Linked DNA regions of Pelobacter seleniigenes DSM 18267. The protein of the gene in region 1 interacts with the protein of each later gene in a pairwise test. Links are inferred from orthologs where the notes say so. Each region holds a gene or a part of one and is shown in the gene's direction. Other genes may lie near its edges. The genes, in order: lhgO and N909_RS0117925.

Region 1 (15,258 bases):
CGCTTTGAATCACCAGCCCACCTGGGTGATTTCGTCATCGACATCCTGGAGGGGATTAAAGTCGGGGACCTGGCCAAAAAAGGGCGTAAAGCAACCCAGATTCCGGAAAGCATGCCCCTGCCCGAAATACTCAACCGGATCGCCACGGCCAAGACGGCTTACTACCCGGTGATCGATGACAACGGGCTGATGACCGGTATCTTCTCCATCAACGATATCCGCCGCATTCTCAATGAGGACATTCCGCCGACCTTGGTCATTGCCAGCGACATTGCTACCCGTAGCGTTATTTCGGCCACCCCCGATGAATACCTGACCAGTGTCATGAAAAAACTGACCGACCGTAACCTGGACGAGATCCCGGTGGTTGACCAGAATGTTCCGCAAAAGGTTTTATTCATGCTCTCCCGCCGCACCCTGCTGGCCCATTATGCGGAACAGATGGAAAAGACCAAGGAGGTCTACAAGGAATAAATGGCGTCTCCAGCCCATCTGCTTGCCGTTGATCTCGGTCTGCATACCGGCCTGGCGCTGTTCAGTGCCGAGCCGCAACTGCTCTGGTACCGTTCCCACCACCTGCCCAACCCGCAAAAATTAAAAAAAATGATTGCCTCCTTGTTGCGCCAGAGCCCGCAACCGGCCTATATCTACATTGAGGGGGGCGGACAATTGGCCGATCTTTGGAGCAAAGAAGCGGCCCGCCTCGCCATTCCCATCAAACAGATTCAAGCGGAGCAATGGCGCCGGCAGTTGTTTTTTGATCGTCAGCATGCTAACGGCCCCCTCGCCAAAAGGGAAGCAGACGGCCTGGCCCGCCAGGTCATTGACCGCCTCGGCATCAAACAACCGACCGGTCTGCGACACGATACCGCCGAAGCCATCCTGATCGGCCTGTATGGACTGCTGGAGCTCAACTGGCTGGCGGCCTGGCCGCCTCAGCCGGGAAGACCGTCGGATCAGCACGACAGCTGACTTGCGCAGGAGGAAACCATGCCAGAGTATGATTTTATTATCATCGGTGGAGGAATTATCGGTCTGGCTACGGCCCGGCAGTTGCAAAAGGAATTTCACGGCGCAAAAATCGCCATTCTTGAAAAAGAAGCTCTGCTGGCACTGCATCAGACCGGCCATAACAGCGGGGTTGTTCATGCCGGGGTCTACTATGCCCCAGGGAGCCTCAAAGCCCGCTTCTGCCGGGAAGGAAACCGGGATACCAAAGAGTTTTGCCGCGAACACGGCATTCCCTGCAAAGAGATCGGTAAGCTCCTGGTGGCCACTGATGACCGCGAACTGGAGCGCATGCAACAGCTACTGGAGCGCTGCCGCCTCAACGGAATCGAAACCGAAGTCCTCGACCGCCATCAGCTTCAGGAGTTGGAACCGAATGTGAGCGGGGTCGGCGCAACCTGGGTCCCTGCGACCGGGATTGTCGATTTCAGGAAAATCGCCGCCAAGCTCGCCGAACTGGTGATCGCCGCCGGCGGAGAGATCCATACCAACTGCCTGGTCACTGCCATAACCGAACAGGCCGGCGTCTCCCTGACCACCAGCCTCGGCCGCTTCAGCGGCCGCTTACTGATCGGCTGCGGCGGACTTTTCTCCGATCGCCTGGTGCGCATGCTCGGCCGGGAACCGGGCTTCAAGATTGTCCCTTTCCGGGGCGAATACTTTCAGCTGCCGGTTGCCAAACGCTCTATCGTGTCCCGGCCGATCTATCCGATCCCCAACCCGGAACTCCCTTTTCTGGGCATTCACCTGACCCCGATGATTGACGGGTCCCTCACGGTCGGCCCGAATGCAACCCTGGCCCTGGCTCGCGAAGGTTACCGCCGCTGGACATTCAACTTGCGCGATCTGGCCGAGATGGCCACCTACCCCGGGCTGTACCGACTGATCATGAAATATCCCCTGGCCACCCTGACCGAACTGAAAAATTCCCTCTATCGCCCCGGCTATCTGAAACTGGTCACCCGCTACTGCCCAGCCCTTCGGCTTACCGATCTCTGCCCTTATCCGGCCGGTGTTCGGGCTCAGGCCGTCAAAGCCGACGGCACCACCCTGGACGATTTCCTGTTTGTCGAAGGCTCTGCCAGCTTGATCGTCGGCAATGCGCCCTCCCCGGCTGCCACCTCAGCCATGCCTATCGCCCGGCATATCTGTGAGCAGGTCAAAAAGCTCCACAAAATTAAATAACATAAATGAATATTGACAAATAACTATTTCCATTCTATGCTGCCTCTTGCATGCTGGGGTTTGTTCCGGCCGCATTTTGAAAAGGTCCTTTATCGAACCTTTTCAACTCTCTGTAAAAGGAGTCAGTTATGCCTATCTCAGTGAATAGTAACCTCTCGGCCCTGGACGCCTTGGCCAACAAGCAGAACGTTACCGCCAACAACATTGCCAACAGCGCCAGCAAAGAATTCAAAAAATCGACTGCCGAACTGGAAGCGGGCCCGAACGGCTCCGTGACCTCCAGGGTCCAACCGGTCTCAACCCCGGGCACCATGCTGATCAATGAAGATGGTTCGGTTCAGGAAATGTCCAATGTCGATCTGGGTGAAGAACTGACCGATATGATCGGCACTAAACAGGCTTACCAAGCCAACCTGAAAGCCTTTAAAACCAGCGACGGCATGGAAAAAAGCGTTCTTGACCTGATCGGTTGAGTGTCCACGGGCTTCATTCCGACAATTCAGAAAAGAGGCTTCCGCAACACTACGGAGGCCTCTTTTATTTTTTCAAAATAATTAGATAGTTGCCATCCGGAAACTCCGCAGGGCAACGGCTAAGTTTTCAGATTGGAAACGAGAAATTTTTCGTTGTGGCAAGGAAATCAAGGGGTTGCGCGGAGGCGTAGTCCTTTACGCCGCACAAGAAAACCCGCAGATTGACACCGCCACAGCGGAAAAGGGCCGTTGCCGGATGAAAACTAGATAATGTTCCACGGAACGCCCATAACAGCGAGGTATTTTTCCTTTTTTTTCTGTTCATCCGCCCATCCCAGCATTGTTTAAGACTGAATTTAGCAAAAGTCGCTTTTCAAGCAAAAATATTAATCTTGACTAATTTCCATAAGAAACGTAACCTTACAGGAATCTAACATTTACCCTAACTAACTATGCTTTGCCCCTTGAAGGAGTTTGGTTGAATGAAAAACCTGAAAATCGGTATCAAAATCTGGTTGCTGGTCATCATCATTTCCCTGTTTGCCTGTATCAGTATCATCAGCGGCCGCAAAGCGCTTAATATTGTTAAAGACGAAGCGCTGATCCAAGTTGATCAGGTCATGAGCCAGGGCTATAAAGACCAGATCAAATCACTGATCGACAGCACCGCTTTGGCCATGGGTGCGGCTATTGAAGGCGAGACTGACCAGGACGTCATTCTTGCCAAACTCAGGCAGCTGAACAACCCGATTCGTTTTTTGGACAACAAGTCCGGCTATTTTTTCATTTATGACCATAACGGCGTCTGCATGTCCCTCCCGCCGAAGCAGGAATTACAGGGAAAAAGCCTGATCGACATGAAAGATCAGAACGGGCTGTATCTGGTCAAAGAGTTGCTCAAGGCCGCCCAAAACGGCGGCGGTTTTGTCAGCTATGTCTGGCCGAAACCGCCCAGCAACGATCTCAAAAATAAGCTCAGCTATGCCCGGCTGATTCCGGGGACCAATTTCATGATCGGCACCGGTATCTATACCGACGATATCGATACTCAAAAGGCGACCCTGGTCACCTTGATGAACCAGAAAATCAAGCCGGTGCTGTTCTGGAGCGGGGCCATCCTGATTCTTTTCTTTGTCATCCTGGTGCTGCCGATGGTCATCGTCCTGATTCGCCAGCTGGTCAAGCCACTGCAACAGCTGCAACTGATCGCCCATGATCTTCAGCAGGGCAAACTGGCCCAACGCCTGCAGTGGGACAGCAAGGACGAAATCGGTGAGCTATCCAATTCCCTGAACTCCATGGCCGAGCACCTCAACGGCTATGCCGAGCAGACCAAAAAGATCGCCGACGGTGACCTGACCGCCGAGATCATCCCGGCTTCAAATGAAGATATTCTCGGTAATGCGTTGCTGCAGATGACCACCGAACTGCGCGAACTGGTGCAGCAGATCCAAACGGCGAGCGACCAGATCACCTCCGGCAGTCAGCAGGTTGCCGACTCCAGCCAGATGCTCTCCCAGGGAGCCACCCAAGCGGCTGCCGCCGTTGAAGAGATCAGCAGTTCCATGAACGAAATCGGTTCCCAGACCCAACAAAGTGCCGACAATGCCAACCAGGCCAATAAGCTGTCCACCATCGCCAAACAATCGGCGGAAACCGGCAGTCGTAAAATGACCGGCATGATTGCCGCCATGAGTGATATCAACAGCTCGGCCCAGGATATCAGCAAAATCATCAAGGTCATCGACGAGATCGCCTTTCAGACCAACCTGCTGGCCCTCAATGCCGCGGTCGAAGCGGCCCGGGCCGGGCAGCACGGCAAAGGCTTTGCCGTGGTCGCCGAAGAAGTGCGTAATCTGGCCGCCCGCAGTGCCAAAGCAGCCGAGGAAACCACCCAGATGATCGAAAGTTCGGTGGAAAAATCAAAGAACGGTACCCAGATTGCCGAAGAAACTTCTTCGGCCCTCGCCGAAATCGTCACCAACATCTCCAAGGTCAGCGACCTGGTGGAAGAGATCGCCGCAGCGACCACGGAACAGGCTCAGGGAATCAGCCAGATCAACCAGGGCTTAAGCCAGATCGACCAGAGCATTCAGCAGAACACCGCATCGGCGGAAGAGAGCGCGGCCACCAGTGAAGAGCTTTCGAGCCAGGCCAATTACTTACGGGAGATGCTCTATCGTTTCAAGATCGATGAGGGTGGTCAAAAGCGCATAGGCTAACCAGAAAAGAAGCAAAATAGCTCCAAATCAAAAGGCGTCCCGAAATCTTTCGTGGCCGCCTTTTGATTCACAAATCTCCCCAGAGTCTACTTTGACCAGTGTAGCAATGAATGGATCATTTCTTCGGCGCATCAATGGACAGGCCAAGAATCCGGCTGATCTCGGCCAGCCCCCAACCCGTCTCTTGTCCCCAGTGATTATAGGCCTGCTGAACTTTCCGGATAGCCGCTTGACTGGTCGGCGGCTTGTCAATGATACCGGCCTCAATCAGGGCATAAACGCCATCCCGCGAAAGAACAAAGCCGTCCTTGCCGACAAACCTCAGAAAGTACTGAGCGGTCATTCCACCAAGGCGAGCTCCATGCTTCCCAAGATAAGCGAGCAAACCGATATAATCTTCACTCGGCCACTCGGCGACAAGCCTGGCGAAACTCCCGTATTTCTTGCGGACTTCGCTGATCATGACCGCATTTTGCGGGACCGTCAGGATTTTTTGCCGATTACGCACAATCCGCGTATCAGCACAGAGAGCATCCTCGTCATCCGGGGACATAAAGGCACAACGACCAATATCGAAACCCCAGAAAGCCTCCTCAAAACCGGGCCACTTCTTATCAATCACTTTCCAGGCGAACCCTGCTTTGAAAATTGCTTTCGTCATTTCAGCCAGGTAACGATCATCACCAAGCATCGCCAGTTGCTGCGGGCTTTTGATGTTATCCGGCAACAATGCACGCAAAGCCTCTTCGCCCCCTTTACGCTCGGCAGCTCTTTGATAGATCCGTTGAAAACGTTGCATCGAAGGCTCCTGGAATCTGAATCTGAAGATGGGAGTGTGACCGACCTCATCGCCGCCAAGTCTTTTCAATATACAACATTTTTGAGCCGGGTGAATCCGCCCTGAATTATCGAAGACTCCAAGTTTTACGAGGAGGGGGGATTTTTAAAATCATCCACCATCCTGGCCCCTGAAAAGGGCGTGGGGCGGTTTGAGTCAAACGAAAACTATCTCAGCCAGCCCTGCTCAAAGTTTGTCTCATCGTGGGGATCTCCAAAAACGCGACCTCAACTCTCTGAAATTACGTCACTCAAAATGCTCATTTTATATTCAAAAACCCTGGGGCATGGGTTATAAATCACAAGGTTCAGGCACTTGGCACTTGGCACTTGGCACTTGGCACTTGGCACTTGGCACTTGGCACTTGGCACTTGGCACTTCAGAAGTTTATTCTCTGTTCAACTTATAGTATTCATGAGGATCTGACCACTTTTATGACAGGTCCTTTTTATCTGGAGCAACAAATCCGATGCTCGTAAAAATAATCATTATCTTTGCAGGAATCTTGATCCTCAACAGGTTAGGCCTTCATCTGGCCGTGTCACTTCTGGCTGGCTCCATATCTCTGGGAATATGGACGGGAATGACACCAATGGAGTTATTGACCTGTCTGTATGAGAGCACAATCAACTATCAAACACTGAGTCTTGCTTTGATTGTATGGCTGATCATGGCGATGAGCGTCATCATGGAAAAAAGCGGACACATGAAGAGGCTCGTCAGCAGTTTCACCAGCCTGACCAAGGACGCCAGAGTCGTAGGCACAGTTATGTCAGCGCTCATCGGCCTTTTGCCCATGCCGGGAGGTGCGCTCTTCTCAGCACCGCTGGTGGGTGAAGCCCTCTCCAGAGTCAATGCAAGCCCTGAACATAAAACGGCCCTGAATTACTGGTTCAGGCATATATGGGAATACTGGTGGCCGCTGTATCCAGGCGTTATCCTGGCCATAGCCTTGCTCAATACCCAGACATGGCGTTACATGATGTTCGCGGCCCCATTGACTCTGCTTTCGGTCGCGGCAGGCTACTTATTTATCATTAGGCCGATGGGAACGACAGGCGCCAACGCTGAGAGCCGGATTTCATGGCAAGGAATCAAGGAATTTATCTATGAAATGATGCCGATCACCATCATCATTTCATCCATCTTCATCATAACCGGGCTGTCCGCGATACTAACCCTGATCAAGCCGGATATCAGCATCCCATCCCTTGTTTCCGTCATTGTCGGAATTTCAGGAGCAATAGTCTGGGTCTGCCGCTCAAACAGGATTGCGCCATCAGGCCTTCTTGCTGCAACCCTCGGCAAGTCAAACCTGACAATGATTTTTCTCATCATATCCATAATGCTTTTCAAGGGCGTGATGACAGACTCGGGAGCGGTTCAGGGCATTAGAGACGAGCTTATGACCTACGGGATACCGCCAATTCTCCTCATCCTGATCATGCCCTTCTTTTCCGGTTTTATCCTGGGAATCGCAGTTGGTTTTGTGGGAGCATCCTTTCCGCTTATTGTTCCGCTCATTCCGGCCCATGATACCTTCACCTATCTTTTGTACGCAGCGCTTGCATATACTTTCGGTTACATGGGAATGATGCTGTCGCCGGTCCACCTCTGTTTTCTTGTGACAAGGGATTATTTCAAGGCGGGGATAGGCAGCAGTTACGGCTATGTCGTTAAGACATCAATGACAGTTCTTCTCTCTGCCACCCTGCTGTTCTTTGTCGCAAATTTTCTACACGGATTTTTTATCAGCTGAGAATGAAGACAATAACTGTCGCAAGCTTATGGAATTCTGACGTTTGATAAGATCTGGAACCAGTCCCCTCCAAATGGAGACCGGAGTGAATGTGGCTGAAAAGCACTGCAATACGAGAACGGCCCACGAGGGTCATTGGTGTTCTATAGAGGGTCAATTCCTGGACAAATAAATCACCAACATCCCGGCCAGCATCGCCATAAAAGTATTCCGGGTTCGCCACACGACAAGTGCGGTAAGCCCTCCAGCCAATATCCCCCAGACTCCCTCGGAAACCAACCCGGGAATAATCAGCGAAAACAATAAGGCTCCAGGCAACGCATCCATCCCTTGACGGAAGCGACCAGTTTTCGGAAAACGTGACGCCAGCAGCAGCCCGCCGAAGCGAAGGGAATAGGTTGCAACTGCGGCCAGACCAACCGCCACCAGGACCTGTAAATCAATGGCTGACGTCATGGGCGTTCTCCTTTTCGACTCCAGCTTCAACCGGAGCTTTCACCATGGCCGCAATCGCTCCCCCCAACCCTCCGATGACGATATACCATTTGCCCGGCAGAAAATGATATGACAGCAGCGCCATTCCGCCAGAAACGAGCCACGGAACAATGTCCGCTTTCCCTCGCCAAAGACTAACAGCCAAGGCTGTAAAGACCGCAGGGAACGCAAAATCAAGGGCATACTTTTCCGGGGCACTGATTAAACCGCCGCTGAGCAAACCCGCAACACTCCCAAAGCTCCAAGAGAGATAAAGAAACACGCCGCCGCCGAACAGAAACCAGGAGGTCGCGCGGCCGTAACGCTGCTCCCGCATGGTTACCGCCCAGTTCTCATCGGCCACCAGATGCATCATACACGCTTTGTGCAACATACTTTTCCCGGTAAAAAGCGGCTCCAGAGAAGCACCGATCAGCAAATAACGCAAGTTGATAACCAGCGCGGTGAGCGCCATTGCGATAATCGGCAAATGCTCCGACCACATATCAACCATGACAAACTGGGCAGCGCCGGCAAAAACGGTCGAGTTCATGAACATCAGGTCCACCCAGCTCAGCCCCTTTTGGGATGCGAGCACCCCGAAGACACTTCCGTAAGCCATGGCACTGGCCGCAACCGGTCCGTTGGCTCGCACCCCTCTGAAGAATTCAGATGTCATAATTCGTATCCCATTCGTCAAGGCAGATTATTCTCGGGGGAAGATAGCAGCTGACGCAAATCGATGACAGTTGCAAATGTGATGTTATCTGGCAGGTACAGATTTGACTCGCTTATGCCACCACAAGGCCACACATCAATCAGGAAAACTTTTGTCTCAACACTCTTTGCCAAATACCCCAGGTTCTAGAAAGACATTCTGCCGTTTTTTGTTATCAGCATGATTGGTGTGAGATACCCTCTGGGCCAGCAGAGATTGTTTGGCCCGGCTTTCTATGTAAAAGAAAAATTTTAGTAAGAGAATCAAGAAGAAAAGAAATGGCCAAAGGAATTAAAAAACACGACTTCTTGTCAGCAGTCTAAAGCGAAAATATTTAAAATAGACAAATTAAATCTACTCCTAGTAAAGAATTGGATTGAAACTTGGGGAAAAGTCATATCTCTCCAATCTATTTAATTTCCTATGGATCCCCTTGAGCTTCATTTCAACTATTGTACACTGAAAAGATATTATCCGTTTTTTCAGTGATTGCGTTTTGTTTTTTGTAAAATCAAAGGAGGTTAATTGAATGTCCGGAACCCTGGAACACCAAGACACGTCCGCAAAAATCTTCTTTGCTGCAACCATTTTCTGGTTCGCAATCTTCACCGGCTTCGGTTTCATTCTCGCCATCAAATTCTTCCAGCCGACCTTCCTCGGCAGTACGGAGGTTCTGACCTTCGGCCGCATCCGACCGGCGCATATCAACGGTGTCCTGTTCGGCTTCCTTTCTTCGGGTCTTTTGGGCGCGATGTTCTACATCTTGCCACGCCTGTGCAAAACTGAACTGCGCCTGTCGAGGCTGGCGAGCCTCGCTGCCATAGTCTGGAATATCAGTGTCCTGATCGGTATCGCCATGATCCTCTCTGGAAACACCCAGGGGCGAGAGTATGCCGAAATGCCCTGGTTCATAGATGTTCTGGTGGTCCTTGCGCTGCTGATTTTCGCTGTCGTGACCTTCTCCACCCTCCGCTGTCGCCAGGAGAAAAAGCTTTACGTCAGTCTCTGGTACTACGCCGGCACCATGCTCTGGTTCCCGGTGGTCTATGTCATCGGCAACGTCATGTGGAAGATTCCTGAAGGCGCGCTCAACGGCACCACGGACGCGATCTTCAACTGGTATTACGGCCACAATGTCCTGGGGCTTTGGTTCACCACCCTGGGGATCCCGGCCTGGTACTACCTGGTTCCGAAACTGACCCGCCGGCCGCTCTACTCGCATTTGCTGTCAATCATCGCCTTCTTCTCCATCGCCTTTTTCTACACCGGGGTCGGTGGCCATCACCTGCTGCAGGCGCCGATCCCGGAATGGCTGAAGACCATCGCGGTCATTATGAGCCTGCTGATGCTGGTGCCGGTGGTCACCTTCGCTACCAACATCATGCTTACCTGCCGCGGTCATGTGCGGGTGGCGATCGACAACCTGCCGCTACGCTGGGCACTGACCGGATTTCTCTTTTACGTACTGGCCTCGGTGCAGGGCTCTTTCCAGGCACTGCGCAGCACCAACGCTTTCACTCACTTCTCCCAGTGGCCAGTTGGACATGCCCACCTGGCGTTGCTCGGCGGCTTCGGCTTCCTGGTGGTCGGGTTGGCCTACTGGCTGGTCCCCAAGATGCTCAGCTGTAAGATCTACTCCACCCGCCTGATGAGTCTGTCCTGGTGGCTGGCGACAATCGGTTTCAGTGTTTTCTTCCTCGCCATGACCATCGCCGGGCTGGTCGCCAACTCCTCCTGGTGGGTCCATGTCGATCTGGTGGCGACTCTGCCGATGCTCCGTCCGCACTTCATCATCCGCGCAATCGGCGGCGGTATGGTGGTGCTCGGTGCCTGGGTCTACGCATTCAATCTGCTGTGCACCTTTCTGCACTTAGGCGCGGCAAAGGCGCAAACCGAACAACCGGATGAAATCATCCAAACCCCGCAGCGCAAACACCCGGTGCAGCTCGCTCCGGAAAAGATCAACCTGACCGTGGTTATCGTCGGCGGCATGGTGCTGTTCGTGGTCATGACCTTCATGGTGGTCGGCATGCCCTACATGTACGCCGCCATGGAGCCGAGTGCGACGGCCCATCCGTACTCTCAACGCCAGACTGCCGGTCACGAGCTGTTCAAGAATCTTGGTTGTTTTTACTGTCACAGCCAGTTCACCCGCCCCCAGGACTGGGCTGGCGGGGAGGTCTCTCAGCGCGGCGATTATTTCTATGACACCCCACATCTGCTCGGGACTGAACGGACCGGGCCCAATCTGGCCAAAATAGGTGGCAAACGCCCCACCCAATGGCACAAACGTCACCATACCGATCCCCGCTCGGTCTCGCCGACCTCGATCATGCCCCCCTTCGCTTTCCTCAGCGAGGAGGAGTTAGGACAGCTGGCCGACTATCTGCAACATTTAGGGACCGAAGATCTGGAGCTGCATTCCTTCCAGCCGCAGCCGCCACCGGAGTTACGGGACAAGATGAACCCTTACATGAAGCCGATGATGATGGCGGCCAAGGGTTATGATCCCCAGCAGCAGACCTATTCAGGAAATCCGGCCATCGGGCAAAAGTGGGCCACAGTCTTCGAACAGGGAAAAACCCTCTATGCTCAGAAATGTCTCCCCTGCCACGGCGGCTCGGGAAATGGGCGAGGAGTCTACGCCCGCATGCTGGTGACCCGCCCGGCCAACCTGCATGAACGAATCACCAATTATCCATCTCCGGATGCGCCTTTTCATTTCTGGAGAATCTGGGCCGGGGTTCCGGGGACCGGCATGCCCGCCTGGGGGCAGCAGTTGGATGATGATCAGATCTGGCACCTGTCAACCTACGAAATGGCCTTAGCCAATGGCACCCCACGGACGGTTTCGGATGATATCTCCGATCAGGCGGCGATCGCCTTTGCCAACCAGCGCAATGAGGATCAGGCCGATATCAAAGGAACTCAGGAAGAATACCGTCACGGAGCCAAGCTGTTTGCCGCCTACTGCCGTCAGTGTCATGGGTCCAAGGGGATGGGCAACGGCGATGCCTCGTCCACAGCTGGCGGCTACGTCAAACCGGAACCGGCCAATTTCCATGAGACCGGAGATGACTTCCGGATGAATGGCCAGTATCTCTATAAGATCAGGGAAGGGGTCCCCACCACCAATATGCCTCCTTGGAAAGAGGCCCTGAGCGATGAGGAAATAGCCCACCTGACCTACTTCATCCAGTCCTTCGCTGCCCCCAAGGACTGGCAGGAAAAATGGCGCCCACTCTATGCTGACGCCTATGCGATGACTATTGAATCTGGCGGCAAGACCGCTGAGCCACTGGTCAGCCCAAAAAGCGAGGAGGAGTGAACCATGACGGCAACCACTGCGCAAACCCTGCTGACCCTGTTTATTCTGCTGGTCTTCCTCGGCTTTCTCATCTGGGCCCTGAAGACCGGCCAGTTCAAAAATATCGAGTCCCCAAAACATGACATGCTCGATGAGCAAGATGATGAGTCCGCCCCACCAAGGAGGAAAGTACCATGAATGATGGCATCCTAACCCTGATGATTATCGCCTGTGGTTTTATCGCGACCCTGCTCAGCCTCTATTCCGGCGCCACCTATCCGAACGAACGGGTCGACAACGAGAACGAGGAGTATGCCGGGACCATAAAGGAAGCCCGAGGACCAGTCTCCATTTTCCTCTGGTGCTGCTATATCACTATTACCGTCTGGTCCATCATATATCTGGTCCAGCATGCTCAGGAATTTAAAGTGTTGATGCCCTGAGCGAGGGCAACCCCTGGAATAACCCAAGACAATCTGTTGGAGAGCCGGAATGGAACGTGAAAATCATTACGCGCCAGCAACGCAGCGGCCCTCGACCAGCCGCGAAATGCACCGAGTAATCTCCCTGGTTGAAAAACTTGAAGCGCCAACTGGTATAACCAGCGAGTCTATGCCTGCCAGGACAAAAATCCGAAAACCATTCTCGAACACAGTCGGGATGAAAAAAAGAACCCGCGGCCATGCTTCTGAAATGGATCCGCCGCCAGGTTTCCGGATTTGAGATGAAGCTCAAAGATGAGCTGTTCACAGACAAATACTTAAACACAACTCGCTTCAACACAGGAGTTCCCTGCATTATCAGGAGATAAAATGTTTTTCAAAAAAATACACTCTGAGGGGTTGGCACAACTCTCCTATATCGTCGGCGACGCCAATAGTGCCTTCGTCGTCGATCCCCGTCGTGACTGTGAAATTTATCGGGAGATTGCTGACCGTGAAGGAGTACAAATTACCCATATTTTCGAAACTCATCGCAATGAGGATTTCGTTATCGGGTCCTGTGACTTGGCCGCAATGACCGGTGCCACTATTTACCATGGTGGCCGGTTGGATTTCCACTATGGTGAAATCACTCGTGAAGGCGATCAGTTCGAATTTGGCGCCATCCAGGTCCGCGTGCTCGAGACCCCCGGGCATACTGATGAGAGCATATCCCTGGTTTTGGCCGACACCGATTTCAGCCGGGAGCCCCTCGCGGTCTTTACCGGAGATGCCCTGTTTATAGGTGATGTCGGACGTACAGACTTCTTTCCAGAGCGGGCGGAAGAGGTTGCCGGTCTGCTTTACGACAGCCTGTTCGACAAGTTGCTTCCCCTTGGCGATGGTGTGCTTATCTATCCCGCTCATGGGGCCGGCTCGGTCTGTGGATCAGGGATGGCGACACGGGAATTTTCCAGCCTCGGATTTGAGCGACGATTCAACCCAGCCTTGCAGGTGCAAAACAAACAAGAATTCATTCAGAAAAAAGTGGCCGAGGCTCACTACACGCCTCCCTACTTCAAACAGATGGAGAAGTTTAACCTAAAAGGCCAGCCTCCACTTGCCAGACTCCCAAGGCCAAGACCGTTGAGTCCAAAACAAATGTCCGCGGAAATCGAAAAGGGCCTTTTGCTGCTCGATACCCGTAGTCCTGAAGCTTATTCCGGAGCCAGCATTCCCGGCAGCCTGGCCATTCCCTTGGAAATGATTCCAGCCTACGCCGGCTGGTTCCTCGAGCCTGATCAGCCAATCGGTTTGGTCGTTCAGCAAGTATCCGATGTCGCGCGGGCAGTCCGATACCTGGTGCGCGTGGGATATGAGAATGTCCTCGGTTTTCTTGATGAGGGACTGCACGCCTGGGAAATCAGTGGCAAATCATATCAAAACATCCCCTCTCTCTATGCCGGAGACCTAAAGAAAAGGTTGGCGCAGGATCATCCCCCAACTCTTCTCGACGTAAGGAAACAGTCGGAAGTTGACCAGGGGCATTTGCCGGGCAGCCTGCATATCTTCCTGGGAGAGCTTCCAACCAAACAGGACCAGATTCCCAAAGACCGGCCGGTTGTGACCTTCTGCGGCAGTGGCCAGCGTGCCATCATTGCCGCATCAATCCTCATGCGGCAAGGGTTCACCGAGGTTGAAAACTGCCTTGGCTCCATGGCTGCCTGCAAGGTACTCGGCTGCCGGATTGTTTCTTAACTGACTGCGCGGGAATGAGTGGCAACGAGATTATAAAATGGATATTCACTGGGCACTGATCATCAATTTTGCCATCGCCTTGCTGGCAATCGTCAATCCGATCGAGAAAATTCCTCTTTGGGTCGAGGCCTCCAAGGATGAAAAGTTCACATTTCAATGGTCATTGGCCGCCCTGGTGATCCTGTCCTGTGCCTGCATCCTGCTTTTTTTCCTCTGGCTGGGCAAGGGCCTATTGCTGAAACTGAATATCGATCTAGCCAGTTTCAAGATCGGCGGCGGGCTGATCCTGTTGCAATTCGGTTTCAGCATGATGAAAGGAACCGCAGTCGATGTCAGCCAAACCCTATCGCAGGAAAAAGAGAAATTCTCTGAAAAATTATTGAAACGCTATCAGCAAATTTTTATCCCGATCGGAGTTCCAGTCATTGCGGGACCTGGAGCGATCACCACAATGATCATTTATGGGCATCAGAGTCAAAATTGGCTGGATGGTCTGCTGCTCAGTGTCACCGTAATCCTGGTCCTGGTGCTGCTGTTGCTCACTTTGGTCAGCGGAGGATTGATTGTTAAAGTCACCGGGACGCTGCCACTGCAACTGATCTCACGCGTCTTCGGTTTAATTCTGATCGCCATCTCGGTCCAGTTTATGGTTGAGGGCTTGACCACGGTATTCCCGGCCTGGGTCAGCTGAGTAACCAGGCCGTTTTAAATGATGCAGACGATCCTGGACAAAAACCAGTCCCCCCATCTTTCAAAATGTTTACTCCACGAGACACGCAGATAGGCAATGAACTATGGCATCGAATGACCTCCTGCACAATCTGGCCAAGATTCACCGGTTCGGAACAATTGGATCGAAAAAGGTCAAAAAAATCAGAGATAAATCAGAAAAATGACGTATAAAAACACTACTGGACCATTGCTTCTGAAGGAATCGCGCTTGTGGCTGAAAAAACAGCCAAGCCCAACGGCCGATGACCGATGACCGATGACCGATGACCGATCATAACAAAATTTAGGATCTGAGTTGTAGGACGCTTGGCGTTTAGCTTTTCCTACAGACTCGTTAAGCTTCAACAAAGAATCGAAATGAA
Region 2 (15,079 bases), on another replicon or contig:
GTCCTGCAGGAAGCCTCCAGGCGGAACCTGCCGGTCACCTTCCGGGCCGCCGGAACCAGCCTGTCCGGCCAGGCGATTACCGACAGCATCCTGGTCTGCCTGGGCAAGAACTGGCAGCGCTATCGCATCTTCGACAAAGCCCGTAAGATCCAGCTGCAACCCGGTATCATCGGCACCCATGCCAATCGTTACCTGGCTGAGTTCGGTAAAAAAATCGGCCCGGACCCGGCCTCCATCGACACCGCCAAAATCGGCGGCATTCTGGCCAATAACGCCAGTGGCATGTGCTGCGGGGTGGCCCAGAACAGTTATCAGACCCTGGCCAGCCTGCGCCTGCTGCTGGCCGACGGCACCATTCTCGATACCGCCGACGACAAGAGTAAAGCCGCCTTCCAGCGCAGCCACCCGGAGGTTCTGCAGGGACTGCTCGACCTGCGCGAACGGGTCATGGCCGACGAACAGCTCGCCGAGCGGATTCGCTACAAGTTCAAGATCAAAAACACCACCGGCTACAGCCTCAACGCCCTGGTCGATTTCAAAGACCCCTTCGAGATCCTCCAGCATCTGATCGTGGGCTCGGAAGGCACCCTCGCCTTCATCTCCGAAGTGATCTACCAAACCGTGGTCGAACATGCCCACAAAGCCAGTGCGCTGATGCTGTTTGCCGATGTCGCCACCGCCTGCAGCGCCATCCCGATCCTGCGTTCAGGGTTGCCGGTTGCGGCCGCCGAGCTGATGGACCGCGCCGCGCTGGCCTCGGTGGAACAGGAACCGGGCATGCCCACCTACCTGGCCGAACTCCCCCCGGGCACCACCGCCCTGCTGGTCGAAACCCGGGCCACCTCGGCGGCCAAACTCAAGACCCAGATCAAGGAGATCACCACCGCCCTGCGCGCTATCCCCACGGTCAGGCCCATCGCCTTCACCGACATTCCGGCCGAATTCGAAACCTACTGGAAGATCCGCAAGGGGCTGTTCCCGGCGGTCGGAGCGGTGCGGGAAACCGGCACCACCGTGATTATCGAAGACGTCGCCTTTCCTCATGAGCACCTGGCTGCCGCCGCCCTCGATCTGCAGCAGTTGTTCCAGAAATACCACTACAATGAGGCGATCATTTTCGGTCACGCCCTGGAAGGGAACCTGCATTTCGTCTTCACCCAGGACTTTTCCATCCAGGCCGAAGTGATCCGCTACCGCGATTTCATGACCGATGTGGTCGCCCTGGTGGTCGATAAATACGACGGTTCCCTCAAGGCGGAACACGGCACCGGCCGCAACATGGCCCCCTTTGTGGAAAAGGAATGGGGCACCGCCGCCTATGGGTTGATGAAGGAGATCAAGAACCTGCTCGACCCGGCCGGGCTGCTCAATCCAGGCGTCATCCTCAATGCGGATGCCGAAGCCCATCTGAAAAACCTCAAACCTTTGCCGGCCACTCACGAACTGGTCGACAAATGTATCGAATGCGGTTTCTGTGAACCGGTCTGCCCGTCGAAGAATCTGACCTTCACCCCGCGCCAGCGTATCGTCGCCCGCCGCGAGCTGACCCGCCAGGCCCTCAAACCGGTGCCGCAAAGCCAACTGAACAAACTCACCAAGGCTTATCAGTACCCGGGGCAGGACACCTGCGCCGCCGACGGCATGTGCAGTACCCGCTGCCCGGTCGGCATCGATACGGGCAAAATGATCAAAGCCCTGCGCGAAGAGGCCCACGGCGATCTTGCCAACCGCGTGGCCGACTGGGTCGGCGACCACTTCAAAACCACGGCCGCAGCCATCAACAAAACCCTGACCGGGGTCGACAAAATCCACCAGCTGGTCGGCACGGAGTTCATGGAGAAAGCCGCCCAGAACGCGCGCACCCTGACCTTCAACAAACTGCCACTGTGGAACCGGGAGATGCCGAAAGGGGCTCCCCGGATCAGGCGCGAAGTGGTCAAAGCCGACCATCCCCTGCAGGTCGTGTACTTCCCGGCCTGTCCGAGCCGGAGCATGGGCGGCCCCGCCCGGGAGGAACCGGAGCGCATGGCGCTGCCGCAGAAAACCGCCTCCCTGCTCAAAAAGGCCGGCTATCAGATCATCTACCCCGCCAACCTTGACAACCTCTGCTGCGGCCAGGCTTTTGAAAGCAAAGGCTTCCACCGCCAGGCCGATCAAAAAAGCGCAGAACTCAACCGGGCTCTGCTGGCCGCGACCCGTAACGGTGAACTCCCGGTGCTCTGCGACACCAGCCCCTGCTTAATCCGCATGCGCGACACCCTGGCCAAGGAACTCAAACTTTACGAACCCATCGAATTCGTCCTGCAGTTCCTCATGGATAAACTCGAGTTCACCCCGCAGCCGGAAAAGGTCGCCCTGCATATCACCTGCAGCGCCCGCAAAATGGGACTGGACAAGCAGCTGGTCGAACTCGCCAAGGCCTGTGCCGAGGAAGTGGTCGTTCCAGACGACATCTACTGCTGCGGCTTTGCCGGCGATCGCGGTTTTAATTACCCGGAGCTGAACGAATCGGCCCTGGAGGGGTTGCGAGATCACGTCTGCGACTGCGAAGCCGGGTACTCCACCAGTAAAACCTGCGAAATCGGCCTCTCCTTGCACAGCGAGATTCCCTACCGCTCGATCCTCTATCTGGTCGACGCCGCCAGCCGGCCCAAACCGACAGCCCCGGCAGACGAGTAAAAAAGCCAAAGCCCCTGCTGCAAGCACAGCAGGGGCTTTGGCCGGTTACGGCCCCGGATTGACAACTCCTGCCGGTAGAACAGTTCACCCCCGCCAGCCCTGAAACCAAGATGGCAGACCGACATCGAGCATGGTTTTCAGCCCCGCCGGGGCCCGTCGGACCAAGGGCACCGTGTTGGCGATCATGGCGCAGGTCGCGATATCACCATGAAAACCGCCGACCACCTCGGAATAGAGGGGCGGCTCACCGCTGATGGAGACAAAATCCCGCGGTCGCGGATGACCCAGGTAAGCCTGTAGTTCCAGGGTGATCACTGGCTGATCCCCCAGATAGCCGGTGGCCGTCTGCAGCACTCCGGCCGCAGCCCCTTTCTTGACCTGCAGAAACGGGCTGGCCAGATCGGTCTCTGCCACTGCCGGTTTGACCTCTTCGGTCACCCGCTCCAGTTGCCAACCTAATGCATGGGCGATCATCCCCACCGACTCCCGGAAACCCACATGACGGATTCGTTTGTTCTCAACCTGTTGGGCAAAGGTGTCCAGGCTCAGCCCGGCCCCGATCTTCTGCTGAAACGGCAACCTGCGCAAGGCCGCATCCTGATGTCGACCGATATGGATGGCGTCGACCCGCCGGCAGGCGCTGCTTAGCAACAGCGGCAGCGCATCCATGGCAAAGCCGGGATTGACCCCGCTGCCGAGCACGGTCACCCCGGCCGCCCTGGCCGCGGCATCGATGCGGGCGGCCCGCTGCGGATCAGCGGCCCAGGGGAAAGAGAGCTCTTCACAGGAGGAAATGACATTTTTGCCATATTGCAGGCAAAGCATGATCTGTTCTTCCAGGGCGGCGAAGGAGGACAGGGTGGCCAGCACCACCACGTCGGCCGCGGTCGAGGCGAGCACCTCTTCGGCCCGGTCCGACACCTTCACCCCCAGGGGATCAGAGCATCCGAGCAGGACCCCGACATCCTGGCCGACCTTGACCGCATCGATATCGATGGCCGCTTCCAGTTCAACGTTGCTGCGTTCGAGCAGATAGCCGACGGTTTGCAGGCCGATGGGCCCTAATCCGAATTGGATAAATTGCAGTGTTTCTGCCATTTTTCACTCCTCTTTTTTCTGGAATTAGCGATTCGATGCATGATAATACCAATCAGACAGGAGTATTAGAGGCTGTTTTGCAGACGAACTGTTCACAGGAATGAACAATGAAAGAAACGCAAGGGGTGTTGGAGTTCGTTCGTGTCATTGAAACGGGCAGCTTCTCGGCTGCGGCGCACGCCCTGGAAATGTCCAAGGCCTATGTCAGCCAACGGGTCAGCCAGCTCGAAGACCGGCTCGGTGTACGACTGCTGCAGCGCACGACTCGCAAACTCTCCCTGACCGAAGCCGGGCAGATCTATTACCGCTACGCCCGCGAAGTGGCCGCGCAGCTGCAGGAAGCCGAAGACCGGGTCCGCGACTTTCGCGAAACACCCAAAGGGCACCTTCGGGTGACGCTGGTGGATGGCGGCCTCGGGGAATGGTATCTAGCCCCGGCGCTGGCGCGCTTTGCCGCCCAGAATCAGGAGGTCAGCCTCGAACTTGACATGTCCAGTCGATTGGTTGATATCGTTGCAGAAGGGTTCGATTTTGCCATCCGGGTGGGGCCGCTCCCCGATTCCAGTCTGCTGGCCCGTAAACTGACGACCTTTCGCTACGGGCTTTATGCCAGCCCGTACTACCTCAAGCAACATGGCATCATCACCCGGCCGGAACAGCTGGCCGGGCACAATTGCCTGAGCGGAGCCGCCCAACGCTGGCAATTGAGCCGGGGGGCGGAAACGTTTACCTGCAAACCTCAGGGCAGTTGGCACAGCAAAAGCGGGCAGGCCCTGATTTATGCCGCTGAAGTCGGCCTCGGGATTGTCCGCACCGCCAGTTTTTATGCCGAACGGGCTTTGGTAAAGGGACGGATCATTGAAATACTGCCGGACTGGAGTCAGGCTCTGACCCCGGTCTGGATCGTTTACCCGAGCGGCCGCAACCAGCCCCGGCGCGTGACCGCGGCGATCAATTTTCTCCTCGACGAATTCAGAGGCGGGCCCCCCTGGGAAGGGTCGAGGGGCAACGAGCAGGAAACCGGCAGTTAATTTTTCCCGATTTGGCAATCAGCAAGGGGTTGAAAACAACAGCATTCCAAAGCCATGGATGGGCGAGCTTGAAATCGGCCAAGGCATGACTTTTTCAACAGCCCGATAGAGGGAGTACAGATGGCGCGTTCCCATACCAGCGGCCTGAGTAAATCATTGATCCTCAAAGGCCTGCAATGCCGCAAGGCCCTCTGGCTGACCAGGAATCCGCCCGCCTTCGAGCTGCCGCCACAGCCAGCCCGGGACGCTTTGTTCAGCGCCGGCACCGAGGTCGGCATCCTTGCCCGCCAGCTCTACCCGGGCGGGCGCGAAGTGCCCTTCGAAGGGCTCTCCATCCCGGCCCAGCTGGCCCGAACCAAAGAGCTGCTGGCCAGCGATGTCGAGGTCATTTATGAAGCGGCCTTCTCCTTTTCAGCCATCTTTATCAAGGTCGACATCCTGGTCCGTGACGGCGACTCCTGGCAGCTTCACGAAGTCAAAATGAGCAGTGCCGTCAAATCCGTTCATCTTGACGATGTCGCGGTTCAGCATTACGTCCTGAACGGTTGCGGGATCAAGGTCTCTAAAGCGGTTCTGATTCATCTCGACAGGTCCTACTGCCGCGGCGAAGAGCTGGAGATTCAACGGCTTTTTCACAGTGAAGAGATCACGACCAAGGTCAAGGCCCGGCAGCAGAGCCTGCCCGAAATCGTGATCGAATGCCGGCAGACCCTGGGCGAATATCGGGAGCCGGCCATTCCCATCGGGCCGCACTGCACCGATCCTTATCAATGCGAGTTCATCCCCTACTGTTGGCGGCAGGTCCCAACCCCGTCAGTCTTTGATCTGCCCGGCGACGCAGCGGACAAATTCGCTTTTTACCGACGCGGCCTGAGCAGCTTTGCAGAGCTGCCCCTGGCGGAGCTCGAACCCCGCCAACGCCAGCAGGTGGAAGCATTTCTCAACCGCACCCGGAACATCGATCAACAGCGGCTAAAAGAGTTTCTGGCCAGGATTCGCTATCCACTCTGTTGCCTCGATCTGACCGGGGTCAGCACGGCGCTGCCGTTATTTGCCGGCACCCGCCCTTATCAGCCGCTGCCGTTCCTGTTCGCCGTTCACCGGCAATCCTCCCCGGACGACCCGCCGGAACAGGTCAGCTTCCTTGCCGAACCCGGCCGCGATCCCCGTTCTCAGCTCGCCAGGGAACTGTTGGCCGCTATTCCCGCCAGCGCCTGCGTTTTAACTTGCAACCCGACGGTAGACCGCAACCTGTTGAGCGACCTGGCAACCCGGTATCCCGAGCTGGCCCCAGCCATTGAGCAACGTCTGGCCAACCTGCAGGACCTGCTGACCCCGTTTCGCAACCGCTGGATTGACGACTGGCGCATGAACAGCGTCGAAACCCTCAGCGATGTGCTCCCGGCGCTGGGGATAGACCTGCCCGCTCCGGTCACGGCCTTAACCGATGAAGGGGCGGCGCAACGCGCCTATCTGGCCTGCCAGGCAAGCACCGATCCCGCTCAGCAAGAGCAGCTGCAGCGGGAATTGCTAAGCTATGCTGAACAGAACGGCCTGACCATGGTCAGAGTCCTGCAGGAACTGCGCAACCTGGCAAGACACTGACCGGCGACCTTTTCCCGCCGCCGGTCAGAGCTTGATCGCTGTTTGTGCGGCCCCGGGATCAGGGCTCAGACTTCATACACCAGAACCCTGATCAGGCCGATGGTCGAGCCATTTTCATGGGTGGCGCTGTCGCTGACGGAGAGAACCTTTTTCACCCCGTTTTCGACGATAAATTCATTGACCCGCTGATCGAGATCATCCAGTTCCTTGCGCACATGAAACGGCTCCAGCGGCTCTCCAAAGGTTTTGACTTTAATCATCGTTTGCTCCTGCAGCGGATAAGCGGCCATTTAGGCAGATTGCGAAAGTTGGCCGGAAGGTTTTCCCTAAGTATAAAACCTTTTGCTGCACTTGGGAGGTGGTGGGAATTTTTCCGGAAGGGTGATGAAAGGAGAGGCAAGCCGGGGGTTTACACAGGGTGGCAAGGCCGGGAAAAATATCTTTTCCCCGACCATGCCTGAGAATGTCCCGAAACGGACTTTTCAACCGGCTGCTAACCGCAGCATTTCTTGTATTTTTTGCCGCTGCCGCAGGGGCAGGGATCATTGCGGCCAATCTTGGTCACTTTGATGGGCTGCCCTTTGACCAACTCCCCGTCGGTAAAAAACCACTGCCCGTCCTGGCGCTTGAAGTGACCGCGCTCATGATAGTTGCGGGTGCTGTCGTTGAGGCGATAGCGGGCGATGAACTCGACCTCCCCTTCCTCATCGTCCGCCCCGCCGGCCTCGGTGGCAACGACCTCCAGGCCCAGCCAGTCGGATTTTTCCGCCCAGTCCCTGGTGCCGTTATGATTGAATCCCTGGCGATGATCGGGGTGGATGCTGCTGTACAGGAAATCCACGGCAACCTGGTCATGGGCCGTATAGCGGGCCCGCATCAACTGTTCAGCGGTCTCCGCCGCTTTTGCTCCACTGATTATCGGTTCACAGCAATCCGCGAATTCCTGACCACTTCCGCAGGGGCAATGACTCATCGTTGTTCTCCTTCATCTAATTGATCTGGCCGGCCCCGAGCATGATCGGGTCGGAACATTTTATCCTGGTGTCATCGGCCGGCAGATGATTTCATCGGTCCGGCCCCAAAAGAATGGTATAGTGTCGAGTCGTTAAAATTTTGTCAATATTCTTCAGTTTATCGATAAAGGATTGCCGTGAAGGTTGCCATCATCGGCGGTGGCGCGGCGGGCTTTTTCGCCGCACTCAACGTCAAAGAAAATCACCCGGCCGCCCAGGTCGTCATCTTTGAGAAATCGTCCCATCCGTTAGCCAAAGTCAAGGTTTCCGGCGGTGGACGCTGCAATGTCACCAATGCCTGCCGGACCCTCAAAGAACTTTGTGCCGCCTACCCCCGTGGCGCGAACAGCTTGAAAAAAGCCTTTCGGGAATTCGACAACCATGCCTTGATGCGCTGGTTCGAAGCCCGCAACCTGGCCCTGGTCACCCAGGAGGACAACTGCGTCTTTCCCCGCTCGCAAAACTCACAGACCATCATCGACTGCTTTCTGGAAGAGGCAGCCCGCCTGCAGATCCGGATCGAAACGGCATGTCCCGTCACAGGGATCAGACCACTGGGGGATGAACTGCAGCTGAGCTTCAGCGACGCCAGGAGAAAACCCGCCACCTTTGCCAAAGTGATTGTCGCTACCGGCGGCGCACCACGCCGTAACGACCTGGCTTGGTTGGAGCAGGTCGGGCACAGGATTATCCCGCCGGTTCCGTCGCTGTTCTCTTTCAGCATGCCCCGGGAAAAGATTACCACGCTGATGGGCGTGGTAGTTGACCCGGTCCAGGTCGCTTTGCAGGGAACCGGATTCAAAGCGGCCGGCCCGTTGCTGATCACCCACTGGGGAATGAGCGGCCCCGCCATCCTCAAACTTTCCGCTTTTGGCGCCCGCTGGCTGAGCGAACAGAACTATCATGGCCGCCTACAGGTCAACTGGGCCGCGCAGCGCAATCAGGAGCGGGTTGCGGAACAGCTCAGCGCCGGGCTTGCCGAACAGCCGAAAAAGCTGCTGAGCAATGTCAATCCCTGCTCCCTGCCGGATCGGCTCTGGCGCTATCTACTGGACAAAGCGGCGATCAGCAGCTCCAAAAAATGTGCCGAGCTGGGCAAGACAGATCAAAATCGGCTGCTCAATCTGCTCACCAACGACTGCTATGAGATCGCCGGTCGAACCTCCTTCAAGGAGGAGTTCGTCACCTGCGGCGGGGTTAGCCTGAACGATATCGATATTGCCAGCATGCAGAGCAAGGTCTGCAAAAACCTCTACTTTGCCGGCGAAGTCCTCGATATCGACGGCATCACCGGCGGTTTCAACTTCCAGGCCGCCTGGACCACGGCCTTTATTGCGGCCAGGCTGCGCTGATCGGTTATTGACTATTTTTAGTCCTTCACCATGGACAAATCATGGCCGATCACCCCATACTAGGTTTTTTATAATTTTCACCAACAAGGAGATTCATCATGGCAAAAGCAAGCGCCCGGCACATTCTGGTGCCCAGCGAAGCAGATTGCAACACGCTCAAAAAAATGATCGAAGGTGGCGAGGATTTCGCCGAAGTGGCCAAGGTTCATTCCAAGTGCCCGTCCGGAAAACAGGGCGGCGCCCTGGGCGAATTCGGCCCCGGCCAGATGGTCAGGGAATTCGACGAAGTGGTTTTTTCCGGTGAAGTCGGCAAAGTGCTCGGCCCGGTCAAAACCCAGTTCGGCTATCATCTGATCGAAATCACCAGCCGCACCGACTGATTATTCGTGTCCGACCGGCAGTCGCCCATGCTCAGTGGCGACTGCCTCCTCCCCCCTGCGGCCTGCCTGCCGAAATGCTAGAATAGTTGCCATCCGGAAACTCCGCAGGGCAACGGCTAAGTTTTCAGATTGGAAACGAGCAATTTTTCGTTATACCAAGGAAATCAAGGGGTTGTGCGGAGGCGTAGTCCTTTACGCCGCACAAGAAAACCCGCAGATTGACACCACTACAGCGGAAAAGGGCCGTTTCCGGATGAAAACTAGAATATTTTAGTTGGAGTTTCCTCTCAGCCCGTTTCGACCGGAGTCGCCGCCATGTTCGAATGGTTACTGTCCCCTACCGCCTGGATAGCGCTGGCCACCCTGACCGCGCTGGAGATTGTCCTGGGCATCGACAATATCATCTTCATCTCGATCCTGGTCGGCCGGCTACCGGCTGCTGAGCGCGCTTTTGCCCGTCGTGCCGGCCTGGGCCTGGCAATGTTGACCCGGCTGGCCTTGCTGTTTTCCATCTCCCTGGTCATGCGCCTGACCGAGCCATGGTTCAGCCTGTTCCATTTTACCATCTCCGGCCGCGACCTGATTCTGATCTGCGGCGGGCTGTTTCTGCTTGCCAAAGCAACCCACGAAATTCACGCGACCATGGAAGGGGCCGGGCAGAATGATGCCGCCCCGAACTTCAAGGCCACGGTGGTACGCACCCTGATCCAGATCGCCCTGCTCGATATCGTTTTTTCCCTCGACTCGGTGATTACGGCCATCGGCCTGGCCGACCACATCTCGCTGATGGCCATCGCCATCGTGATCGCGGTGGGCGTGATGCTGTTTGCCGCCGCTGCCATCGGTGAATTTGTCGACAGTCACCCGACCATCAAGATCCTGGCCTTGTCTTTCCTGATTATGGTCGGGGTCACGCTGTTCGTGGAAGGTTTCGATGTTCATGTCCCCAAAGGCTACATCTATTTTGCCATGGCCTTCTCCGTCGGCGTGGAAATGCTCAATATCCGCATCCGCCGCAAGTTGGACCAAAAACGCACGGGTTAAACAAGGCTGACACAGATCCGGTTGCGGACTGTGCTTGCCTGAAGGTTTGTTTGGGGGCAGAATAGAGTCATCATCTGTTTAACAGGAGGGTACTATGTTCAAAAGGTTTCGGGTCGGCGTGGCCCTCGGAGGGGGCGCGGCAAGAGCCTTTTCGCACATCGGGGTTCTCGAAGGACTCAACAGGCACGGCATCCCCATCGATATTGTCACCGGCACCAGCATGGGGGCCATTATCGGCGCCATGTACGCCTATCAGCCCGACGTGGAGACCATCAAAGCCCGTTTCGAAGCGTACGTGAACAGTGCCGAGTTCGCCGAATCGGGGTTTAGGTTTTTCAAAGAACTCGACGCCCATAACCAGGGGATTCTGGCTGAAATCGGGCGGCTGGCCCGGCGCGGGGTCTTCAACGCCCTGTCCATCACCAAAACCGCCCTGGTCAGCGACAAAACGGCCGCCAGAAGCTACTCATTTCTGGTCGAGGATATAAACATCGAACAGACCCGGCTCCCCTTCGCCGCCGTTGCCCTCGATCTGATCCAGGGGCAAACGGTGATTCTTGACCGGGGTCCGTTGCGTCCGGCGATTGCCGCGTCTTGCGCCATGCCCGGAGTCCTCAACCCGGTTGAGCACGACGGCAAGCTGCTCATCGACGGCGGCTGGGCCGAAACCGTGCCGATCCGGGCCGCCCGCGAGCTCGGGGCGGACTTCGTCATTGCCGTGGATGTCGGCGACAACCTGCGCAACTTCGACCCACCCCGCAACGCCATCGATGTCATCGCCCGAGCCGATTACCTGGCCCGAACCGTGCTCAATCACGAACAGATCAAAACAGCCGATTTTCTGCTCTCCCCGAAAAACGGCATCAAGCACTGGGCGGATTTCACCACCTGGAAACAGGCCATCGCCTGCGGTGAGGATGAGGTCAACGCTGAGATCGACCCCTTGCAGAAGATGCTGCGTAGGGCTCGCTGGAAAAAACGGCTGTTCCCCTGGCGAAGATCCTGATCGGCCGCCTGGCAAATGTTGCTTGCCGTAAGCAGCGCTCCCGGCTACACTCCCGCCTGCAACGCCCGCACAGGGGAACAAGGCTTTGCTCTTTGTCCCGCCGACACCCCTATGAGGCTTTGCGACAGCTCTTTTTGAAACGCTGCACAGCCACCATCAATTGTGGAGAACATGATATGGACATCGACCTCAACCGGCTCTACTGGCTTATCACCCATCGCCCGGACCGGATCAAAAAAGCCGTGGAAGGAACCGGCTATCTGGCCAAAACCGTGCTCGGCGTCGGCACTTTCCTGCTCGACAACGAAGGTGACGTCAGCCTGCTTACCGCAAAGCAGACGGTGACCTTCGAAAAATTCATCCTTCCCCTGCTGGAAGAAAAACACCGCAGCTGATCAGGATGACGACAAACCTTTTTCCGGGTCTTTAAAAAAACCGGCTGCGGAACATAAAGAAGACCGCTCCGAGCATGCACAACCCGGCCCACAGGTAATCGAGTTTGATCGGTTCTTTCAGGTACACCACCGAAAACGGCACGAACACGGCCAGGGTGATCACCTCCTGGAGAATCTTCAGCTGGCCGACATTCAGGACCGTGTAGCCGATCCGGTTGGCCGGAACCTGCAGCAGGTATTCCAGCAGGGCAATCCCCCAGCTGGCCAGGGCGGCCAACAGCCAGGGCTTGTTGTTCAGTTCCTTGAGGTGGGCATACCAGGCAAAGGTCATGAACAGATTGCTGCACATCAGCAGCATGACAGAGGTCAAAACGGTGCGCATAGAGTAACGGACTTTCAACCCAAGGGGTCAGGAAAAATCAGGAGCTGGCGAGTGCTGGCTTATTTTTGGCAGCATGCAACAACAGCTGGCTGAAGGCATGGTTGGCGGACATGGCGGAAGACTCGCGCATGGTGTGGTAAGCCGAGGTCGGAATCTGTAAAGTGGTGCCCTGGACAAAACCGTGGGAGGCCGCGATGATCCGGCCCAGTTCGGTGCTGCCAAGGGACATGACCTGCTGACCGCTGGCTGCGGCCTGGAGGTTCTGCGCCTCGATATAGGCATCCTTGTAGGAATAAGTAATCCCCAGGCTGCGGCAATACTGGGCCAGCTGTTCTGTCGTATCCGGATCGAACTGGGCGTTGGCGTCTTTTTTGCGCAGCACCACCTGCTGCTGATCGGCGCTGTAGCGATCCGGGTAAGGGCTGGTGTCAACCACGATCAAGCGGTTGGTGGCACCGTTGAAGCGCCGGAACCATTCCAGCAGAAAACGCCAGCTGCTCCCCGATTCTTCCTGGGCGGTGAAAAACGTCGTGCCGTTAAAACCAAGACTGTACAGATGCACCAGGTGCGCGGCGGTCAGCACGTTATCGAGCTGGGCGGAGAGGATATCCTGCTGCAGGGTCAGGCGATCGCTGAACGCGACCGGGGTCCCGGCCACCAGATGCTCCAGCCCGGCCACTTCAAAAATCAGGTTGTTCCGATATTCACAGATATGGGCATTGGTGATGGTCCCAGCGCCACGGTAGGCCCCGGACCAGGGTTCGTAGGCCACCACCGGAACACCTTGAAAGCGATCCACGATTTTCAGCATCAGTTTTTCAGAGACGGAGTTACCAAGCAGATCAGAGCGGCGGCCGGCGACAAAGGCTGCATACTGAAACTCATTCGGCCCGGTGCAGATCAAGCCGTGGCGATCGATATGCGCTGAGAACATGGCCGAATCGGGCTCGCTCCCCTGAGCCACCAGCACCCCTTCATACCAGGATACCCGGGCGCCCCGTTCCTCCAGTTCGCGCTGCAGGACCCGAAAAAAAGAGTGCTCGGCACCGACCACGCTCGGCTGGCGAATCAATGCTTTCAACAGATCAACAAATTGTTCACCCAAAGCCATGCAGCCTTGCCTCCAGCGGCGTTGCACGCCGCACTGACGAACCTCAGCCAACGGTCCTGTCCCGCTGGCTGCAGTTCATTCATGCAGATATTATAATTAGCAGTAAAGGTCAAGCTGGATTTTACTAGTGTCCTGTGCGGTTAGTTATTTGTATAAATTCTGAGTCATTTTTACTGCTGCCAAGCCGAGAAGGCAGAACGTAGACAGCAGTAAAAAGGGCCAGAATTAGACTATAGAACTAACCGCTCAGGGCACTAGGAGAATATCGGGACATCAGGGAATGACGCTCGTTTAAGAGTCGCTGGCAGCAAAACCGGGACGGTCCCCGCCCGGGGGGCTGCCCCAGGTCTTTGCGGTGCTAACCGCGACAGTTTCATGGCTCGCAAACTCTTGGGACAGCCCCCGATGACCCTGGGGACAGTCCCGAGTTTACTGCAAAGTTGCTTAAACGAGCGCCATTCGGAACAGCAGGCGAAAAGAATCCCCACGGCAAAACCACAGCAGAGAAAAGAACAAACCTCTTGAATATTTTTCAGTGGTTTAGTAAGGTTTAGCCTTGCTTCAATATTTTCCCGCAATCGGCTCGATGCTAAAAGGTTTTGCAGATGAAAAAAACAGCAACGGAAATCATCAACAGCGGCTACAACGGCGACAGTCACTCCCTGGCCCGCTATCATTCCATCAATCCGCCGCTCTACCAGGCCTCCACGGTATTGTTCGAAAACTACGCCGAATTGCGTGCCGCCGGACAGGGTCAGTATGAGGGGTTCACTTACGGCACCGACGGCAGTCCGACCTCACAGGCCTTTGAGCAGGCCATGACCGAGCTCGAAGGCGGCTTTCTCACCAAAGCCTTTCCCTCCGGACTGCTCGCCATCACCAGCGTCCTGCAGGCCTTCCTGAACAGCGGCGATCATCTGCTGGTCTGCAACAGCGTGTACGGCCCGGTGCGCCGTTTTGCGGCCACCCTGCTGCACCGGTTCGGAGTCACCACCAGTTATTTTCCAGCCAATGCCGGAGCGGACATCGAAGCCTACATCACCCCGCAAACCCGGCTGATCCTGTTGGAATCGCCCGGCTCAAACACCTTTGAAATTCAGGATGTCCCGGCCATCACCGCGGTGGCCCGCCGCCGGGGGATTATCACCGCCATCGACAATACCTGGGCGACCCCGCTGTTTTTCCAGCCCTTTCAGCACGGGGTCGATATCTCCATTCACTCGGTCACCAAATACATCTCCGGGCACAGCGATGTCCTGCTCGGCACCGCCACGGTCACGGAACCGTGCGCCGGACAATTCCGGAAACTGTGCCGTGCCCTGGAAATCGTCGCCCCCCAGGACGCCTGTTACCTGGCCCTGCGCGGGCTGAAAACCCTGCCGGTCAGACTGCAGCAGCACGAAAGGGCCGCCCGCGACATCGCCAGTTGGCTGCAGGGGCAACGCGGAGTCGAAACGGTGCTCCACCCCGCCCTGCCCGACCATCCCGAGCATGCGCTCTGGCAGCGTGACTTTACCGGCTCATCGGGAATATTCTCTTTTGTTTTGGAAGCGGGATACGACGAGCAGGCAGTTGCCCGCTTTGTTGACAGGCTGCAGTTGTTCGGCATCGGCTACAGCTGGGGCGGGTTCAAAAGCCTGGTGACCGCCGGTCGGTTCGGCCAATCGGAGCTGTCCCGCTATCACGGCCGCTGGATGATCCGCCTCAATATCGGCCTGGAGGAAATTGCTGACCTGAAAGAAGATATCACCCAGGCGTTGGCCGCGCTGTAACAAGCGGAGAACGGCAACGCCACGCTGACAGGCGAACAACCAAGAGAAAAATCAGGCTCGCAGCACCTGCACAAGAGCCTGTCCCAGCTGTTCCAGAGAGTAGGGTTTGCTTAAAAAGCCGTTGGCCCCCAGGCTGAGAGCCTGATTGATCTCCTCATTGTCGGAAAAACCGCTGACAATGATCGTCTTTTGTGCCGGATGGATTTTCAGC

Evidence for each region.
Region 2: the proteins of lhgO (region 1) and N909_RS0117925 interact in binary tests that used the Escherichia coli proteins (3 or more experiments, as listed by UniProt). The link is inferred for Pelobacter seleniigenes DSM 18267 from one-to-one orthologs.

What each region holds. Positions count from the first base shown.
Region 1 is NZ_JOMG01000002.1:2,198,810-2,214,067, reverse strand. What follows is about bases 210-3,091. They hold lhgO (L-2-hydroxyglutarate oxidase), read left to right. Parts: upstream 210-990; coding sequence 991-2,193; downstream 2,194-3,091. Other genes in these bases: N909_RS25735 (hypothetical protein), read right to left, coding at 2,794-2,991; N909_RS0112970 (flagellar basal body rod protein FlgC), read left to right, coding at 2,322-2,666; N909_RS0112980 (hypothetical protein), read left to right, coding at 475-972; N909_RS0112985 (chloride channel protein), read left to right, coding at 210-474. Outside these bases: more of N909_RS0112985, read left to right, coding at 1-209; N909_RS24665 (methyl-accepting chemotaxis protein), read left to right, coding at 3,149-4,888; N909_RS0112960 (DNA-3-methyladenine glycosylase I), read right to left, coding at 5,004-5,687; N909_RS0112955 (DUF401 family protein), read left to right, coding at 6,196-7,485; N909_RS0112950 (AzlD family protein), read right to left, coding at 7,639-7,941; N909_RS0112945 (AzlC family ABC transporter permease), read right to left, coding at 7,925-8,638; N909_RS24660 (cbb3-type cytochrome c oxidase subunit I), read left to right, coding at 9,207-12,005; N909_RS25320 (cbb3-type cytochrome oxidase assembly protein), read left to right, coding at 12,009-12,182; N909_RS0112930 (hypothetical protein), read left to right, coding at 12,179-12,427; N909_RS25315 (hypothetical protein), read left to right, coding at 12,477-12,707; N909_RS0112920 (MBL fold metallo-hydrolase), read left to right, coding at 12,797-14,164; N909_RS0112915 (MarC family protein), read left to right, coding at 14,202-14,855; N909_RS0112905 (hypothetical protein), read left to right, coding at 15,254-15,258. UniProt on the Escherichia coli protein: Catalyzes the dehydrogenation of L-2-hydroxyglutarate (L2HG) to alpha-ketoglutarate and couples to the respiratory chain by feeding electrons from the reaction into the membrane quinone pool.
Region 2 is NZ_JOMG01000004.1:206,221-221,299, reverse strand. What follows is about bases 7,815-10,517. They hold N909_RS0117925 (peptidylprolyl isomerase), read left to right. Parts: upstream 7,815-8,876; coding sequence 8,877-9,158; downstream 9,159-10,517. Other genes in these bases: N909_RS0117915 (patatin-like phospholipase family protein), read left to right, coding at 10,297-10,517; N909_RS0117920 (TerC family protein), read left to right, coding at 9,474-10,202; N909_RS0117930 (BaiN/RdsA family NAD(P)/FAD-dependent oxidoreductase), read left to right, coding at 7,815-8,778. In the rest of the region: N909_RS0117960 (FAD-binding and (Fe-S)-binding domain-containing protein), read left to right, coding at 1-2,679; N909_RS0117955 (NAD(P)H-dependent amine dehydrogenase family protein), read right to left, coding at 2,764-3,777; N909_RS0117950 (LysR family transcriptional regulator), read left to right, coding at 3,885-4,808; N909_RS0117945 (DUF2779 domain-containing protein), read left to right, coding at 4,929-6,413; N909_RS0117940 (hypothetical protein), read right to left, coding at 6,479-6,673; N909_RS0117935 (YchJ family protein), read right to left, coding at 6,907-7,386; more of N909_RS0117930, read left to right, coding at 7,564-7,814; more of N909_RS0117915, read left to right, coding at 10,518-11,208; N909_RS0117910 (hypothetical protein), read left to right, coding at 11,385-11,603; N909_RS0117905 (DMT family protein), read right to left, coding at 11,635-11,985; N909_RS0117900 (peptidase M42), read right to left, coding at 12,023-13,096; metC (cystathionine beta-lyase), read left to right, coding at 13,702-14,868; N909_RS0117890 (ATP-binding response regulator), read right to left, coding at 14,920-15,079. UniProt on the Escherichia coli protein: PPIases accelerate the folding of proteins. It prefers amino acid residues with hydrophobic side chains like leucine and phenylalanine in the P1 position of the peptides substrates.